DNA from 2 places in the Pseudoalteromonas sp. H103 genome. Region 1 is predicted to be linked to the other one. Evidence: predicted binding sites of a transcription regulator. Region 1 holds the regulator's gene; the other holds the start of a gene.
The links. The regulator LexA, encoded in region 1, represses DNA repair genes until DNA is damaged. The targets are predictions, from matches to a motif close to TACTGTATNNNNATACAGTA.

Region 1 (7,941 bases):
TATATCAGCTTCATGTTTTGGGACGGTTAAAAAACCATAACAGCCGGGCCAGTCTGGGCAACCAAGGCCTGCATCACTTAGTCGGGTGTAGGCACCCAATGCCACTACAACTAAAGCAAGTAAGCCTGTTATTAATACATAGTTTTTATAATTTTTATACATTAAATACTCCAACTTAAGTAAGCTTAGCAATTAGCTCGAACGAGAATAATTAAGTAATTTTTTTAGATCTTTTAATAAACCTTTTTGTACTAAACGGTTTTCTTGTGGCTGCGTTTTAAAAGGATATTCAAGAACTACAAGCCCCATATGATCGATTAAATACAAGCTGGCTGGCTTTAAATTTTGTTGGCCGCTTATCATTTTCCAAGGCAGTTTTTTATCATTAACGATCCCCATCACCGCCATATCGACCTTGCCTTGGTTTTTACCCAATGCCACATATAAATTATCTAGCGCACTTAGTTGTTCATTACATGCACTGTTACACTCTGCGGAGTAATTTAGAGCAATCGTCCACTGTTTGGGGTTGTTTTTTTGCCAATTAGTAAGCTTTACTTCTTGTTTTAAAAACTCACCATGATTTGTTATCGCCGCTGGTAACCAATCAAATTTAAGCGCACCATACGCTAGAGCTAGTGGTATGGCGCAGCAGATTACAAATAATAAAAGTGGTTTATTTTTCATTGTGTGTCCTTTTTTTACTAGCAAAAACAGCCACGAATACACAAGCAATGGCGATTAAAAACCACTGTACGGCGTAGGCATGATGTTTTTGCGGGCTCATAACAACAGCTTTATAATGAGGAGTAGCTAATTCATCCCCTTCACCTTGCCTATAAGCCATATAGTTAACGAGTTTTTGCTTACTTGTTTTGCTTAGCTTATTAAGGTCAATATTTTGAATTCTAATATTGGAGGGAGCAGCTTCGCGTTCAAGCGTAAAGCCACTGAGGTTGTTCTCTTTTATTTGTGCGATTAATGTAAAGCGCTTAGTAGGAAGCTTTATTTTTGGTAATTCACTTCGAGATAACGGAGCCTTAACCCAGCCAAGGTTTACCAAAATAGTGTGGGAGTCATCTGCTGGTTTAAACAATACTAATAAGTCGTATCCGACTTGCCCGTTATAAACTTGATTATCTAACAGCCAATATTGCTCTTGAATAAATGCCCCAGTTAATTCAACCAACACCCCTGTTTTATTCCAGTTGGATGGTAAATTAGTAAGTTGCTGCCAACTCATAACACCTTGGGTTTGCAATTTTTCAATAGCCGTTAACTGCTGCTGTTTTTGCTCAGCTCTTTGTAGCTGCCAAAACCCTAAGCGCACACAAATAAGTACCACAACCGCCACCATACAAAGTGTGATTATTGAGCTAAGCTTTTGTTTGTGCCATAAAACTAACTGCATAAGGTTCAACCCAGTGATTATTAAAATTATTATCGTACTGTTGTTATTGTTTATACTTTTTAACTTATTTAGAGCTTTATTTATTATGGTATCGGGTAAAACAAATGGACGGCCTATGTCTCACTTTTTAGGCCGCCGCGTGATATTTTCGGTTGTTGTATTAATTATGGTAATTGCCGCACTTAAATTTGGCTTTATTAAAGCTAATAATTCCCCAATAAATGCTACAGCACATATACAAATACAAATAAACATAGCCATACCACATCTACAAAATGCCAGTACCAAGCAGCAGCTTGAAATGCAAAATGCTTATCTTTAGTAAAGTGCCCTTTTAATATTCGTAAAAAAATAACCAGCAACAGTACAGTGCCAAGGGTTACATGCATGCCATGAAAACCAGTCAATAAAAAGAACGTATTACCGTAAACACCGGCATCAAGCGTTAAATTTAAATCGTTATAGGCGTGTATATACTCCTCAACTTGCAAAGCCAAAAAGCAAACACCTAATAAAATAGTTGCCCCTAGAAATACTTTAAGTGTCGTACGTTTATTGTTTTCCATTGCTACGTGGGCAAAATGCAAAGTAACCGATGAAGCGAGTAATATAAGCGTATTAATAAGCGGTAGGCCTTGCCAACCCATAGCTTGAGTTGTATCCCCTGCTGGCGTTGTCACTAGCGGCCAAACCGCTTCAAAAGTGGGCCACAAAACCTCGTTAGTCATCGCATTATTGCCAGCCCCACCTAACCAAGGCACAGATAGTATTCGGGCGTAAAATAAAGCGCCAAAAAAGGCCATAAAAAACATTACTTCAGAAAAAATAAACCAGCTCATACCTTGTCTGAACGAACGATCCATTTGCGCTGAATATAAGCCTTGATCGGACTCAGTAATTACATTTTTAAACCAGCTATAAAGCATGTATAAAAGCACGGCAATACCAACGTATAGCAAGTAAACGCCGCTCCCACCTCCTTCTTTTGAGGCACTCATAACCGTTAATGCAGCACCTACCGCAATAAAAAATAAAGCAATAGCGCCCACTATTGGCCACGGGCTTTGCTCTGGTACGTAGTAATTTTCATATTCTTGATTCATGTTACTTGCTCCTAGTTTTACACTAGACATGCAGGCTAGTTATTGCTCGCTACTAGCTGCTCACTAATATCAAATACGGTGTACGATAAAGTTAGCTCTTCTATATCGGTTGGTAATGCGGTATCGACATAAAAAAGTAGTTTAAACTCAAGTTCCTCCCCTGCTTTTAGCGGTTGCTGATCAAAGCAAAAACAGGCAATTTTATGTAAATACTTAGCCGCTTTACCGGGAGAAACCGAGGGCACAGCTTGCATTACTTTATCGAGGTTACTGTTATTTTTAGCGCTAAACATTACCTCACGCATAGCACCGGGTTTAACAGCAACACTGTATTCTTTTGACTTAACAACAAATGGCGCGCCACTATGCGCATGGGTTGTAAAACTCACCCCTATTTCTCGGTTTTGAGTAACCTGTGTACTTAGCTTTGCTTGCTCAAGCGATGGCTTACCATTTAGACCTGTTACATCGCAAAATACGTCGTATAAGGGCACTAAGGCAAAAGCAAAAGCAAACATACCTATGCAAATAAGTACTAAGCGTTTAAGTAGCGGCGCGTGAGTCATTACTTAATTTCCGGTGGTGTAGAAAAGGTATGATACGGCGCTGGAGATTCAACTTCCCACTCTAAACCTTCGGCACCATCCCACACTTTTGCAGGCACTTTATCGCCACCTCGGGCGCACTTAATTACCACGGCCACAAATAAAAGCTGCGATAAACCAAATGCAAACCCACCAATACTAATAATGGCGTTAAAATCGGCAAACTGCAGAGCGTAATCTGGAATACGCCTGGGCATACCGGCAAGCCCTACAAAATGCATAGGAAAAAACAGTACATTTACACTGACAAGCGATAGCCAAAAATGCCATTTAGCCAAGGTAATATTAAACATATTACCGGTCCATTTAGGCAGCCAGTAATAAGCACCCGCCATTATCGAAAAGATGGCCCCGGTTACTAATACATAGTGAAAATGCGCCACCACAAAGTACGTATCATGATACTGAAAATCAGCAGGTGTAATGGCTAACATCAACCCAGAAAAGCCTCCTAAGGTAAACAGCACAATAAAGGCAATACTAAATAGCATGGGGACTTCAAAGCTAATTGAGCCTTTCCACATGGTCGCTACCCAGTTAAATACTTTTACTCCAGTTGGCACCGATATAAGCATCGTTGCGTACATAAAAAATAACTCGCCAGCCACCGGCATACCTGTGGTAAACATATGGTGAGCCCATACAATAAAACTAAGTAGCGCAATGGATGAGGTGGCGTACACCATGGACGCATAACCAAATAGTTTTTTACGTGAAAAGGTAGGTACTATGGTCGATATAATGCCAAAAGCTGGCAAAATCATGATGTATACTTCAGGGTGACCAAAAAACCAAAATATGTGCTGAAACATAACCGGGTCACCACCGCCGGCCGCATCAAAAAAGCTAGTAGCAAAGTATTTATCAGTGAGTACCATGGTCACAGCTCCCGCAAGTACAGGCATAACAGCAATTAACAAAAATGCAGTTATTAGCCATGTCCACACGAATAACGGAAGCTTCATCCATGTCATACCCGGAGCACGTAAATTAACTATGGTCACAATTACATTGATTGCCCCCATAATTGAGCTGATACCCATAATATGAACGGCAAATACAAACAACGCAGTATTATCGTTACTGTAAGTAGTTGAAAGAGGAGCGTAAAAAGTCCAGCCGAATGCAGGCCCACCGCCAGGCATAAATAAAGAAGCCAGCAGGATTAAAAATGCGAAGGGTAATATCCAAAAGCTCCAGTTATTCATTCTTGGTAGTGCCATATCTGGCGCACCAATCATTAATGGCACCATCCAGTTAGCAAGGCCAGTAAAGGCTGGCATAACCGCACCAAATACCATAATCAAGCCATGTACAGTGGTCATTTGATTAAAAAAATGAGGCTCAACTAGCTGTAACCCAGGTTGAAATAATTCGGCCCTAATGACCATAGCCATAGCGCCGCCAATTAAAAACATAGTCAGCGAAAAAATTAAATATAAGCTGCCAATATCTTTATGATTGGTTGTATATAACCAGCGCTTAAAGCCTTTTGCAGGATGATGACCGTGGTGAGCTTCATTGGCGTTAGATTGTTCTACTATGCTACTCATTAGTTCGCCTCCCCATCAGCATCAAGTGCTGCCTGAATCTCACTAGGTTGAATTACATCACCCGTATCGTTACCCCACGCATTGCGTTTGTAGGTAATGACTGCCGCAAGTTGTTTGATTGATAGTTGTTTAGCAAAAGCTTGCATTGCAGTACCAGGGCGACCATGGATCACAATATCAATGTGATCTTTTATATCACCAAGCACAATGGGGCTGCCTTTAAGTGCAGGAAATACGCCCGGTAAGCCCATGCCCGTTGGCTGATGACACGCGGCGCAACTTGCCATATACACTTGCTCGCCTAAAGTCATTAACTCTTCTTTAGGCAACGTTTGATCAAGCAGAGCTGCATCGGCTAATGCCGCTTTTTGCTTTGCTTGTTTTGAATCAGCAAGCCAAGCATTAAAATCTTCCTGCGATTTTGCCTCAACCACCACTGGCATAAAGCCATGATCTTTACCGCACAGCTCAGCGCACTGTCCTCGGTAAATACCTTCTTCGTTAATGTTGGTCCATGTTTCGTTTATGAAGCCGGGGTTTGCATCTTTTTTAACAGCAAAGTCAGGTACCCACCAAGAGTGAATAACGTCATCTGAGGTCATTAAAAAACGTACTTTTTGATTAATTGGCAGCACTAATGGCTTATCAACTTCAAGCAAATAATTTGGATTTTTATCTGCAAGGTTGGCTATTTCATCTTGAGGGGTAGATAAAATTGAGTAAAACGCGACATCCTCACCCATGTATTCGTAATGCCACTTCCACTGCGAACCCGTAATTTTAATGGTTAAATCAGCTTTGCTGGCATCTTCCATTGCAATAAGTGTTTTAGTGGCAGGGATTGCCATGGCAATTAAGATAACAAATGGAATGGCAGTCCAAAGTATTTCTACTTTAGTACTTTCATGAAATTGGGCAGGTACTGCCCCTTTAGATTTACGGTGATGAATAAGTGCCCAAAACATAATTGCGAACACTATCACCCCAATCACACAACATATTAAAAATATGGTCATGTGTAGCTGATATACATTATTGCTTATATCGGTTACGCCTTTGCGCATATTGTATTGGCTATTTGCCATTACATGCTGCGGAAAAACAATCAATACAAACCACAAGGTAGAGGTCAGTTTACCCATGTGACGGCTCCTTTGATGCTATTGCGAGTGCAAAGCGAAGAGGCATACGGCTTAAACGCCTATTCGTTATTTTTATTATTTAACCAATCTTATTTGTTTCAATTGGTATTGCTGTGCCAACAAAGAGTTTGTGTATATTGTGTGTTCTCAAAACTAAAAGCTGTGAGTTATTGTTAGCCCAGCAAATTAATAATTAGCTAAAAAACATACAACAAGCAAGTTTCAGTATAAAAAACAAACAAGTTGTATTTTAAAATTAGCCTTAATTACACCAACATAAATACAAATTTAATAATCAAAAAACGAGAAAAAATAGGGGGTGTATCACATAAAAGAAGAGTTAAGTACGAGTGCAAAAAAGTTTACAGCTTAAATAACTATATAGCTGTTTTAGTATTGCTAAAAGGTGAGTTTTTAAAACAAAAATGCACACTAAAAAGTGCGCATTTATAAATTTACTATCTAATATAGGCTAGAAATTACATCCAATCGGCGTTTCTAATTACGCCTACTGCTAAGCCTTCAATATTAAAAGACTCATTTTCAAGGTCTACTTCTATTGGCGTAAACTCTTCGTTTTCGGCGTGTAATAATACTTTGCGGCCTGCTTTTTCTAAGCGTTTTACGGTTACATCTTCATCTACTCGTGCAACCACAACTTGGCCGTTTTCAGCAGTTTGAGTGCGATGTACAGCCAGTAAATCGCCATCCATAATACCAATATCTTTCATACTCATGCCATTTACACGAAGTAAAAAATCGGCGGCTGGTTTAAACATTAAAGGGTCTATTTTGCAATGGCTCTCAACATGTTCTTGCGCCAAAATAGGTGAGCCTGCAGCAACACGCCCTATAAGAGGTAAGCCTAATTGCTCTGGCTCTTCTTCTTCAATTAATTGAATGCCACGGCTTGCACCTGGCTTCATCTTAATTACACCCTTTTTAGCAAGCGCTTTTAAGTGTTCTTCTGCTGCATTAGCACTTTTAAAACCTAATGTTTGCGCTATTTCGGCACGTGTAGGAGGCATACCAGTGTCTTTAATAAAAACTTTAATGAGTTCTAGTATTTGAGCTTGGCGTTTCGTTAATGGTCGCATACAACTGGTTTTCCATACAGTACATTTAACTGTGAGTATATACAGTTAAATAAAAATCGCAAATTTAAATTCTGCTTTAAAATAGCTAAACTAAAAGCATATGTGTACATTTTAGGTATTTATAAAATTCACATTTATAAAGTGCAATAAACTTGGTTTTAATTCAAAGGAGTAATTATGAGTATTTGGCACCAACCCATCACTTTAGAGCTTTGCAAACAGTTAGAGGAAGGCATTAACGGCCAAGGCACATTAATGAAAACCATGAGTATTGAAGTCACAGAAATTGGTGACGATTACCTAGTTGCTACTATGCCAGCAATTCCTGAGCATCATAATCCTATGGGTATGGTTCACGGTGGTGCAAATGTAGTACTTGCTGAAACAGTAGCAAGCTATGCTGCTAATTTTGTTGTCGATTTTACAAAGTTTTATTGTGTAGGGCAGGAAATTAGCGCAAGCCATTTAAAAGCATCTCGCAATGGTACTTTAACTGCAACCGCTAGGGCTTTTCATATAGGTAAACGTAGTTCTGTGTGGGAAATAAAAATAACAAATAGTCGCAATGAGCTATGCTGCGTATCAAAAATGACCGCAGCAGTTGTAGAGCGCAGGTAATTACTTCTTTTTATTTTTCGATAGGATAAATTGTAATTTCCATACCTGCACCAATCGCAGATATACGGAGCAGTGTGTCTGCATGTAGGGCTTGGTTAAAGCACTTAGGTGACGTGCCCGATTCAAAGCCAATATCAAACGTTCTTCGCGAGCAGCTTAGCCATTGTTTAAGCGCATTACGTGAACACGACTCAATAAGCTCGCACAAGTGGTTAATAGCTTTATCTGGTGTTGATATTTCACCTGAGGCTTCAATACGCGCAAGTTGACGATATTCGTCTTTATCATAATGCAAAACCGTCGCGTTTTTCTTTAAGTCTGCCACTAAGGCGCTAATATCATGTTTAGACTCAAGCTCTAGATCTACATTTAAAAATTGAATTTCCGACATTGTCTGCTTTTTACCCTCTTA
Region 2 (7,941 bases), on a different contig from region 1:
GGCCACGGCTCTGGTAAAGCGGTAATTTTAGGCCTTGCAGGCTACGACCCAGAAACAATAGATGCTGATTTAGTAGACGATATTTTGGCAACTATTGAAAATGAGCAAGTTATTTATCTAAACCAAACACATAAAGCTAAATTCCCTAAACAAGGTGCAATTGTTTTTCACCGTCGAAAAACACTGCCTAAGCACTCAAATGCAATGGAAATTATTGCCTCAAACAATGGCGAAAAAATTTACAGTAAAGTTTATTACTCAATTGGTGGCGGCTTTATTGTTACCGATGAAGAGTTTGAAAACGAAAAACAAGCTGCGCTTGATATTAGAGAAGAAAACCCTGCACCCTTTCCATTTGGCAGTGCCAAAGATTTGCTAGAAATGTGTAAAGAGTCAGGCTTGAGTGTATCTAGCTTGATGATGAAAAATGAAAAAACACTACGCAGCGAAGATGCAATTAAAGATGAACTCTTTAATATTTGGCAAGTAATGAAAGCCTGCATTGAACGCGGTATGCGCACCGAAGGTATTTTACCCGGAGGCCTAAAAGTTAAACGCCGTTCCCCTAGTTTATATTTAAAGCTTAATGTTGAAGTAAGTAACGACCCTCTTCGCGCAATGGACTGGGTTGATTTATTTGCCCTTGCTGTAAATGAAGAAAACGCAGCCGGCGGCCGTGTTGTTACCGCTCCAACTAACGGCGCTGCTGGTATATTGCCCGCTGTACTTATGTACTATCACACATTTATTAAAGAAGTGGATCGTGATATAGCAACACGCTACTTATTAACAGCTGCGGCTATTGGTATTTTATACAAAAAGAATGCTTCGATCTCAGGCGCTGAAGTAGGCTGTCAAGGTGAAGTAGGTGTTGCGTGTTCAATGGCTGCGGGTGCACTTACTGAAATAGTAGGCGGTAATGTTGTACAAGTTGAAAACGCCGCTGAAATTGGCATGGAACATAACTTAGGTCTTACCTGCGACCCTGTTGGTGGCTTAGTGCAAGTACCCTGTATTGAACGCAATGCAATGGGCTCTATTAAGGCAATAAACGCATCACGCCTTGCTATTCGTGGCAGTGGTGAGCAAAAGGTATCGCTTGATAAAGTAATTAAAACGATGCTTGATACCGGTAATGACATGAAGACTAAATACAAAGAAACCGCACGTGGTGGGTTAGCTGTAAATATTATTGAATGTTAAATGCGATAAAATCAAAAAGCCGCCTATTGTAAAATAGGCGGCTTTTTATTATTCGTTCAATTTAATTATCCAGAGCTCGGATTAATTAGGCTATTTAACAGGTAACTCTATGTCTTCAAAAAGTTTATCTACGTCTTCTTGATTGCGCAGTAAACTTGCTCGCTCTACTCGCTCCTTGGTTAGGTGCGGGGCAAAACGTTCAATAAAATCATACATATACGTACGTAAAAAACTGCCCTTTCTAAAGCCAATTTTAGTCGTACTTGCTTCAAACAAGTGACTAGCATCTATACACACTAAATCTGTATCGCTTAACTGATCAATAGCCATAGACGCAACAACGCCTACGCCGAGCCCTAGCCGTACATAGGTTTTAATAACATCTGCATCGGTTGCGGTAAATACAATGTGTGGTTCAAGACCATGAGCACTAAATGCCTTATCAAGCTCCGAACGACCCGTAAAACCAAATACATAAGTAATTAGAGGGTATTGTGCAATATCAGAAACAGTTAAATTATCTGCTTTTTTGGCAAGTGGGTGATCTTTAGCCACCACTATACTGCGATTCCAATGATAACAAGGCAACATAACTAAATCTGAATATAAATGCAGTGCTTCAGTGGCAATTGCAAAATCTGCATCACCACGTGCTGCAGCATCAGAGATTTGCTGAGGTGTGCCTTGATGCATATGCAGTGATACCGCAGGGTATTTTTTCATAAACCCTTGAATAACATTTGGTAAAGCATAACGAGCTTGAGTGTGTGTGGTTGCAATGTTTAACTTACCTTGATCAGGTAATGTGTGTTCGTTTGCTACCGCTTTAATCCCTTCAACTTTAGATAATATTTCACGAGAAATATTAATAATATCTTCGCCAGCACCTGTTACATGCGTTAAATGCTTTCCGCTACGACCAAAAATTTGTACACCTAACTCATCTTCAAGCATTCGTACTTGTTTAGAAATCCCCGGCTGCGAGGTAAATAAGCTCTCAGCGGTGGCTGAAACATTTAATTTATGATTTTGTACTTCTACTATGTATCTGAGTTGTTGTAATTTCATGGCTGCAAATTTTAACGTTGTTATTCATATTATTTATAAAGGCAATACCTGTTAAAACCAAGTGTTATTTGAATAAAAAGCCACATTAGTGCTTAAGGCATGCAATTATCTGATTAGTACTCAAGGCTAGCATAATAAATATGCTTGAGGTAGCGATGTTTATTCAGGTTAATCTTATAATCCCTTCGTCTTACAACACTTTAAGAAAGCTAAACCCTAATTAACTGGGTATTTTTAAGTTTATCAACGCAAAGCTACACAGTTAACGTATAATTAATGTAAGATTAAGCAAATTAGATTATGAATCAGAGAATTAAAAAATGATTGTTTCTATCATAATAATACTTATAGTCGCGCTTATAGTAATAGCGCTGTGGGTAAGTGCTGTACAGCAACATAAAGAAAAACAAGAAGCTGAACGCCGCAAAGAGTTAACAAAGCAAAAAGCAATTATTGAAGAAACCGAAGAAGCACTTATGAATAGTGCAAATATTCCTTTATCCGAAAATATAATTCGTGCATTACAACGCCGCGTATATGAAGCATTAAATACAATGGTTTCAAACTCGCCAAATTCTAAAGCGCTTAAAAGTAGATTAAGCGAGTCAAAAACTCACTTATCAAACCCTGTACAAGGTAATAATAGCGAGTCTTTAGCATTACCAAGTAATGATAAGCAACTGGTAAGTTTGATTCAAGGTATAAAAAAGCTGCGCGCAATTTTACGCTCTGAGCACAGTAAAGGCCGTGTTGATAGTCAGGTTTTTTCTGTAGAGGACAAACGTCTTGAAAAATTACAATTACGCATAAATATTGAAAGCCAAATAAAACGAGGTCTATCGGCTCGCTCAGCAAGCATGGTTGGCTCAGCAAGACAGTATTTTGAAAAAGCATATGCAACATTAAGTGCTGTTACCTACTCTGATGAGTATGTAACATCAAAACGCCAAGAAGTTGAAGGCTACCTAGAAGCAATTAGTGTTGAATTAAGAGCCTCTAATGCAAGTGCCCTTAAAAAGAAAGCCGAAGCCGAACAAGACGATCTGGATGTTTTATTTGCCCCTAAAAAGAAATGGTAAATTAGGTTTGCCAAATAATACATGGTGTTATTAACAGCGATAACTTATCGACTCTTTATATCCATGCTACAAATATTAAAAAACCCATACAAATCAATTTGTATGGGTTTTTTATGATTACCGTTTTATTCTATTATGATAAGAACGCAAATTTAATAACAAATAATGCCGTTAAAATCCAAACGCTAATGCTAATTTGATCTTTCTTACCACACAGTACTTTAACCGCAGTGTAAGATATAAAACCAAGCGCTATGCCATGTGCAATAGAAAAAGTAAGTGGAGTCATTAACAATACAACAGTAACAGGAATTGCATCAGTCATATCATCCCAATTTACAAACTTTAGATTTTGTAGCATTAATACAGCAACGTAAAGAATTGCGCCTGCTGTTGCATACGCCGGTACCATTTGTGCAAGGGGTGCAAAAAACATCATTAATAAAAAGCATATGCCAACAACTACAGCCGTTAAGCCTGTACGTCCACCAACAGATACACCCGCTACTGACTCAATATAAGACGTTGTAGTTGAAGTACCAAGCATAGCACCGGCAATTGTTGCAGAGCTATCGGCACTTAAAGCACGACCCAAACGCGGCATATTGCCTTTCTCGTCTGCGAGTCCCGCTTTTTGAGTAACAGCAACCAAGGTGCCCGAAGTATCAAATAAATCAACAAACAGAAATGCAAAAATTACACTTAGCATAGACAGCTCAAAAGCCGCGGCAAAATCTAGTTGCATAAAAGTAGGCATAATTGAAGGCGGCATAGCTATCACACCATGATATTCAACAAGCCCTAAACTTAAAGCAATGCCAGTCACTAATAAAATACTAATGAGTACACCACTTTTAAAATCGCGGTATAAAAGTGCTGCGATAACAAAAAAGCTTAATATTGCTAATAATGGACCTGCCGATGTGATATCACCTAATTGAACAAGAGTTGCAGGACTTGCGACAATAATACCTGCATTTTTTAATGCAATTAACGCTAAAAAAGCACCAATACCAGTTGCAATGGCTCTTTTTAATACCAAAGGTATAGCGTTAATAATCCACTCTCTGACTTTAAATAAGCTCAAAAATAAAAATATACACCCCGACATAAATACAGCCCCTAACGCAGCTTGCCAGGTATAACCCATCCCCAATACAACACCATAAGTAAAAAAGGCGTTTAGTCCCATGCCAGGAGCCAGCGCTAATGGGTAATTTGCCCATAATCCCATAATAAAACAGCCTATTGCGGCAGCAATACAAGTAGCAACAAATGCAGCCCCTTGATCCATTCCAGCCTCTGCAAGCATGGCTGGGTTTACAAATACAATGTAAACCATAGTGATAAAGGTAGTAAGGCCAGCCACGCATTCGCGTTTAACTGTTGAGTTATTTTCGCTAAGTTTAAATAAGGCTTCGAACATAATAAGCTTGTAATAGTAAAAAGTAGTGAGATTTTATCATAAAAATCATCTTTAACAGGACATTTTACCTTGCGATATACTAAACTATTGAAGCAGTTAAAATAACAAATGAATCAATATGCTAAAAACAACACCCAACGGGCACGACCTAGAACAACAGTTAGATAATATTTTAGGCTTTGTTACTCAACCCGATAACAACCCTGCAGTAGCTAACGCTAAAAAAGATGAGCAAAGCACACTGAATAAAGCGCTATATTATTTAAAAAATAAGCAACCTCCATTAGCTGCAAAATGGATGCGCCTAGCGGCAATGGCAGGTAATCAAAGAGCACAGTTTTATTTAGGTTTGTTTTTTGTAAAAGGTGAAGGCGTGCCACAAAGTGTATTTCATGCTGCGGCTTGGTTAAGCCTTGCTAGCAGCCAAGGTTATGAACCCGCTAGCGCTGCAGTTAACGACCTAAGAAAGCATATAGAAACTAAACGATTTAAAGATGCTCAATGCTATGCCGCCAGCCTATACGAGCAAATTCATCAGCTGCAGTACGCACACCTTATTCCTAATGCTCCTCAAATCGATTAATTAATCATTTGCTTAATACTGTATAGAGCATAAAACACTGTATAAAAATATCTATCTCTACCCGTCATCGCACCTTTGACAAAAATATCAGCTAATATAAATATTATGACTCACATTAAATTAAATGTAACCGATTGATTCTAATTGATTATTTTTAAACTTTTTAACTTCACTAGTTTTAAACTGAATAACTGTACAAATAAATAGCAAATATCGCTTGCACAGAAGCACTGTATAAACTACTGTATACGTGTACTGTATAAAAACCCAGTGAGTGAGATATTTATGTTACAGCCTATTACCGTAAGAACAGTTAAAAGTTATAAGCAAGATGATAAACGTGATTGTGTAAACTTAATTCAAATTGAAGATGAGATATCAGCAACGTTTGAGCTTTTAAAAGTGCTGCACCATTATAATAGCTCTAACGCATGGACATTATTGATTGCTCCTGATCATGTTCCTAGTAGAGCATTACTCGACTCGTGCTCTATTGATACAAGTAAGTTGCTAGTGATCAGGCAAAAACACTTAGTAAATTTAGAGTATGTTTTGAATTCTGCGTTGAATAACGGTAATTTTGCGGCTGTAATAACGTGGACCGATATAGTAAATAATCAATTGCTTAATAGCCTTTCTTTAGATTTAAGTAAAACTGCAACGAAGCTTTATTGCTTTACAAAAAACTCGACAATTACAGAGATACCACTAGCACAATAAGATTGATAAACTAATGTTTTAAACTCTGTACTGTTATTATGATTTTACCAAATACCACTCAATGTTTTTGCAGTAGCGGGCTGAATTATGCCCACTGCTGCGAGCCCCTTCATATAGGGTCACAACAAGCCGCTAATCCTGAGCAATTAATGCGTTCTCGCTATAGTGCTTATGTTACAAAAAATGCAAAGTATGTTTATCATACTTATGCCTCTGAAAAAAAAGCGGAAAACCCTATAAAAGAGATTAAAGATTTTGCAAATAGTTGCCGGTTTGTAGGTTTAGACGTAGTAAGTACAAACCACGATGACTCTCAAGGAAGTGTTGAATTTAAAGCGCATTATTTTTATCAAAATTTATACTGTGAGCTTCACGAACACTCACGATTTATAAAAGAGGACGATAAATGGCGTTATATCGATGGGACTATACTTCCTGTAGCTGATATTAAGGTGAGTAGAAATGATAACTGCCCTTGTGGCAGTGGTAAAAAATACAAAAAATGCCACAGCGTATGACTCTCCCATAACCAAAACTATAACTTAAAAAGGGGCTAAAAACTGACTTGGTTACGCCCTTGAAACTTAGATTGATACATTCTTTCATCTGCTAACTGTAATGTATTTTTACTATTGTCGCGCGTTTGCAATGTTGCGCCACCAATACTAATTGTTACAAATTCATGCTCTGAGTGTTTATGCAATATACCTAGTTGCATTACATTATTTTTTATTTTGTCTGCTACACAATTAGCGCCTTTATTACCTGTATGGGGAAGTACAACAACAAATTCTTCCCCTCCAAATCTTGATACAAAATCTGCAGGACGTTGTAAGCTTTTAGTAATTGTTTGGGCAACTAAGTTTAATACCGCATCCCCCTGTACGTGGCCATAAGTGTCATTGTATTGCTTAAAGTAATCTATATCTATTAGTAACAGTGCACAGTCTGCATTTTCACGTAATGCACTTTGTTCTATTTTTATAAAGTGGGTATCAAAGTAGCGTCGGTTATAAATTTGAGTTAAGTCGTCAATAAACACTTTTTGATTAAGTAAATCATGTTGAGCCTTAATCATTAAGTGAGCTCTCACCCTCCTAAATAGTGTTTCAGGATTTGTCGGTTTCTTTATAAAATCTACGGCACCAGCTTCCCAACATGCCCCCTCTTCGCTTTCGAGTGACGTAATAAATATAACTGGGATATCTTGAGTTTCGTAAGTATTTTTTAGTTTTAAACAGGTTTCTATTCCATTAATACCTTCTAAATTGATATCTAGAAGTATTAGGTCGGGCGGATCTAACTTACATAAATCTATAGCCTCTTCACCACTTCTAGAAGTCATTACATTAAAACGATCCGACAATGCCTTTCTAAGTACAATTAATGTTAGTAGTTGGTCTTCCACAATAAGTACCTTAGAACTTTTTAAACTTAGTTGTAATGCATGATCTGAGTAATTTATTGGCATAACTTGCGATACTTATTTTTATTATTTTACACACACTATAATACTATTTTATGTTATGCAAATGTTAACAGCCATATAAAAGGCTAAGCTTATGTAGTGAAGCTGAGGTGGCGACAAAATATCAAGAAATGCATTATTACTTTATTGGCGAGTTGAATGAAGTGACAGTTAAAATGTGTGCAGAAAAATTCGACTCGCTTTGCTAATCATTTAAAAATGAAAGCTATACTAAGCACATATGTAGTTACCTAACCTTCTAGGCAATCACATAGCAAACGCTAGGTATGGCACTTCAAAATGATTGAGGGTTATTTAGATTGGCATAAACAAAGAACGGATCATAAAAACAAAAAATGGGCCACTTAGGCCCATTTCATAATTTACATATTAG

Region 2: a site for LexA is predicted at 5,600-5,619, ahead of ATS74_RS10365 (SulA-like leucine-rich domain-containing protein). Genes of this name have one in related genera too.

The regions. Positions count from the first base shown of each region.
Region 1 covers NZ_LOFG01000005.1:75,779-83,719, forward strand. Annotated here, with positions in the region: gene ATS74_RS05575 (COX15/CtaA family protein) at 1-162, opposite strand, end outside; gene ATS74_RS05580 (hypothetical protein) at 193-687, opposite strand; gene ATS74_RS05585 (SURF1 family protein) at 677-1,411, opposite strand; gene ATS74_RS20200 (DUF2909 domain-containing protein) at 1,425-1,733, shown strand; gene ATS74_RS05590 (cytochrome c oxidase subunit 3) at 1,636-2,514, opposite strand; gene ATS74_RS05595 (cytochrome c oxidase assembly protein) at 2,550-3,080, opposite strand; gene ctaD (cytochrome c oxidase subunit I) at 3,080-4,672, opposite strand; gene coxB (cytochrome c oxidase subunit II) at 4,672-5,814, opposite strand; gene lexA (transcriptional repressor LexA) at 6,294-6,911, opposite strand; gene ATS74_RS05620 (PaaI family thioesterase) at 7,089-7,529, shown strand; gene ATS74_RS05625 (hypothetical protein) at 7,540-7,920, opposite strand.
Region 2 covers NZ_LOFG01000015.1:85,711-93,651, reverse strand. Annotated here, with positions in the region: gene ATS74_RS10390 (L-serine ammonia-lyase) at 1-1,203, shown strand, start outside; gene cysB (HTH-type transcriptional regulator CysB) at 1,294-2,271, opposite strand; gene ATS74_RS10380 (hypothetical protein) at 2,592-3,350, shown strand; gene ATS74_RS10375 (NCS2 family permease) at 3,484-4,776, opposite strand; gene ATS74_RS10370 (SEL1-like repeat protein) at 4,895-5,359, shown strand; gene ATS74_RS10365 (SulA-like leucine-rich domain-containing protein) at 5,645-6,079, shown strand; gene ATS74_RS10360 (YchJ family protein) at 6,118-6,597, shown strand; gene ATS74_RS10355 (GGDEF domain-containing response regulator) at 6,633-7,487, opposite strand.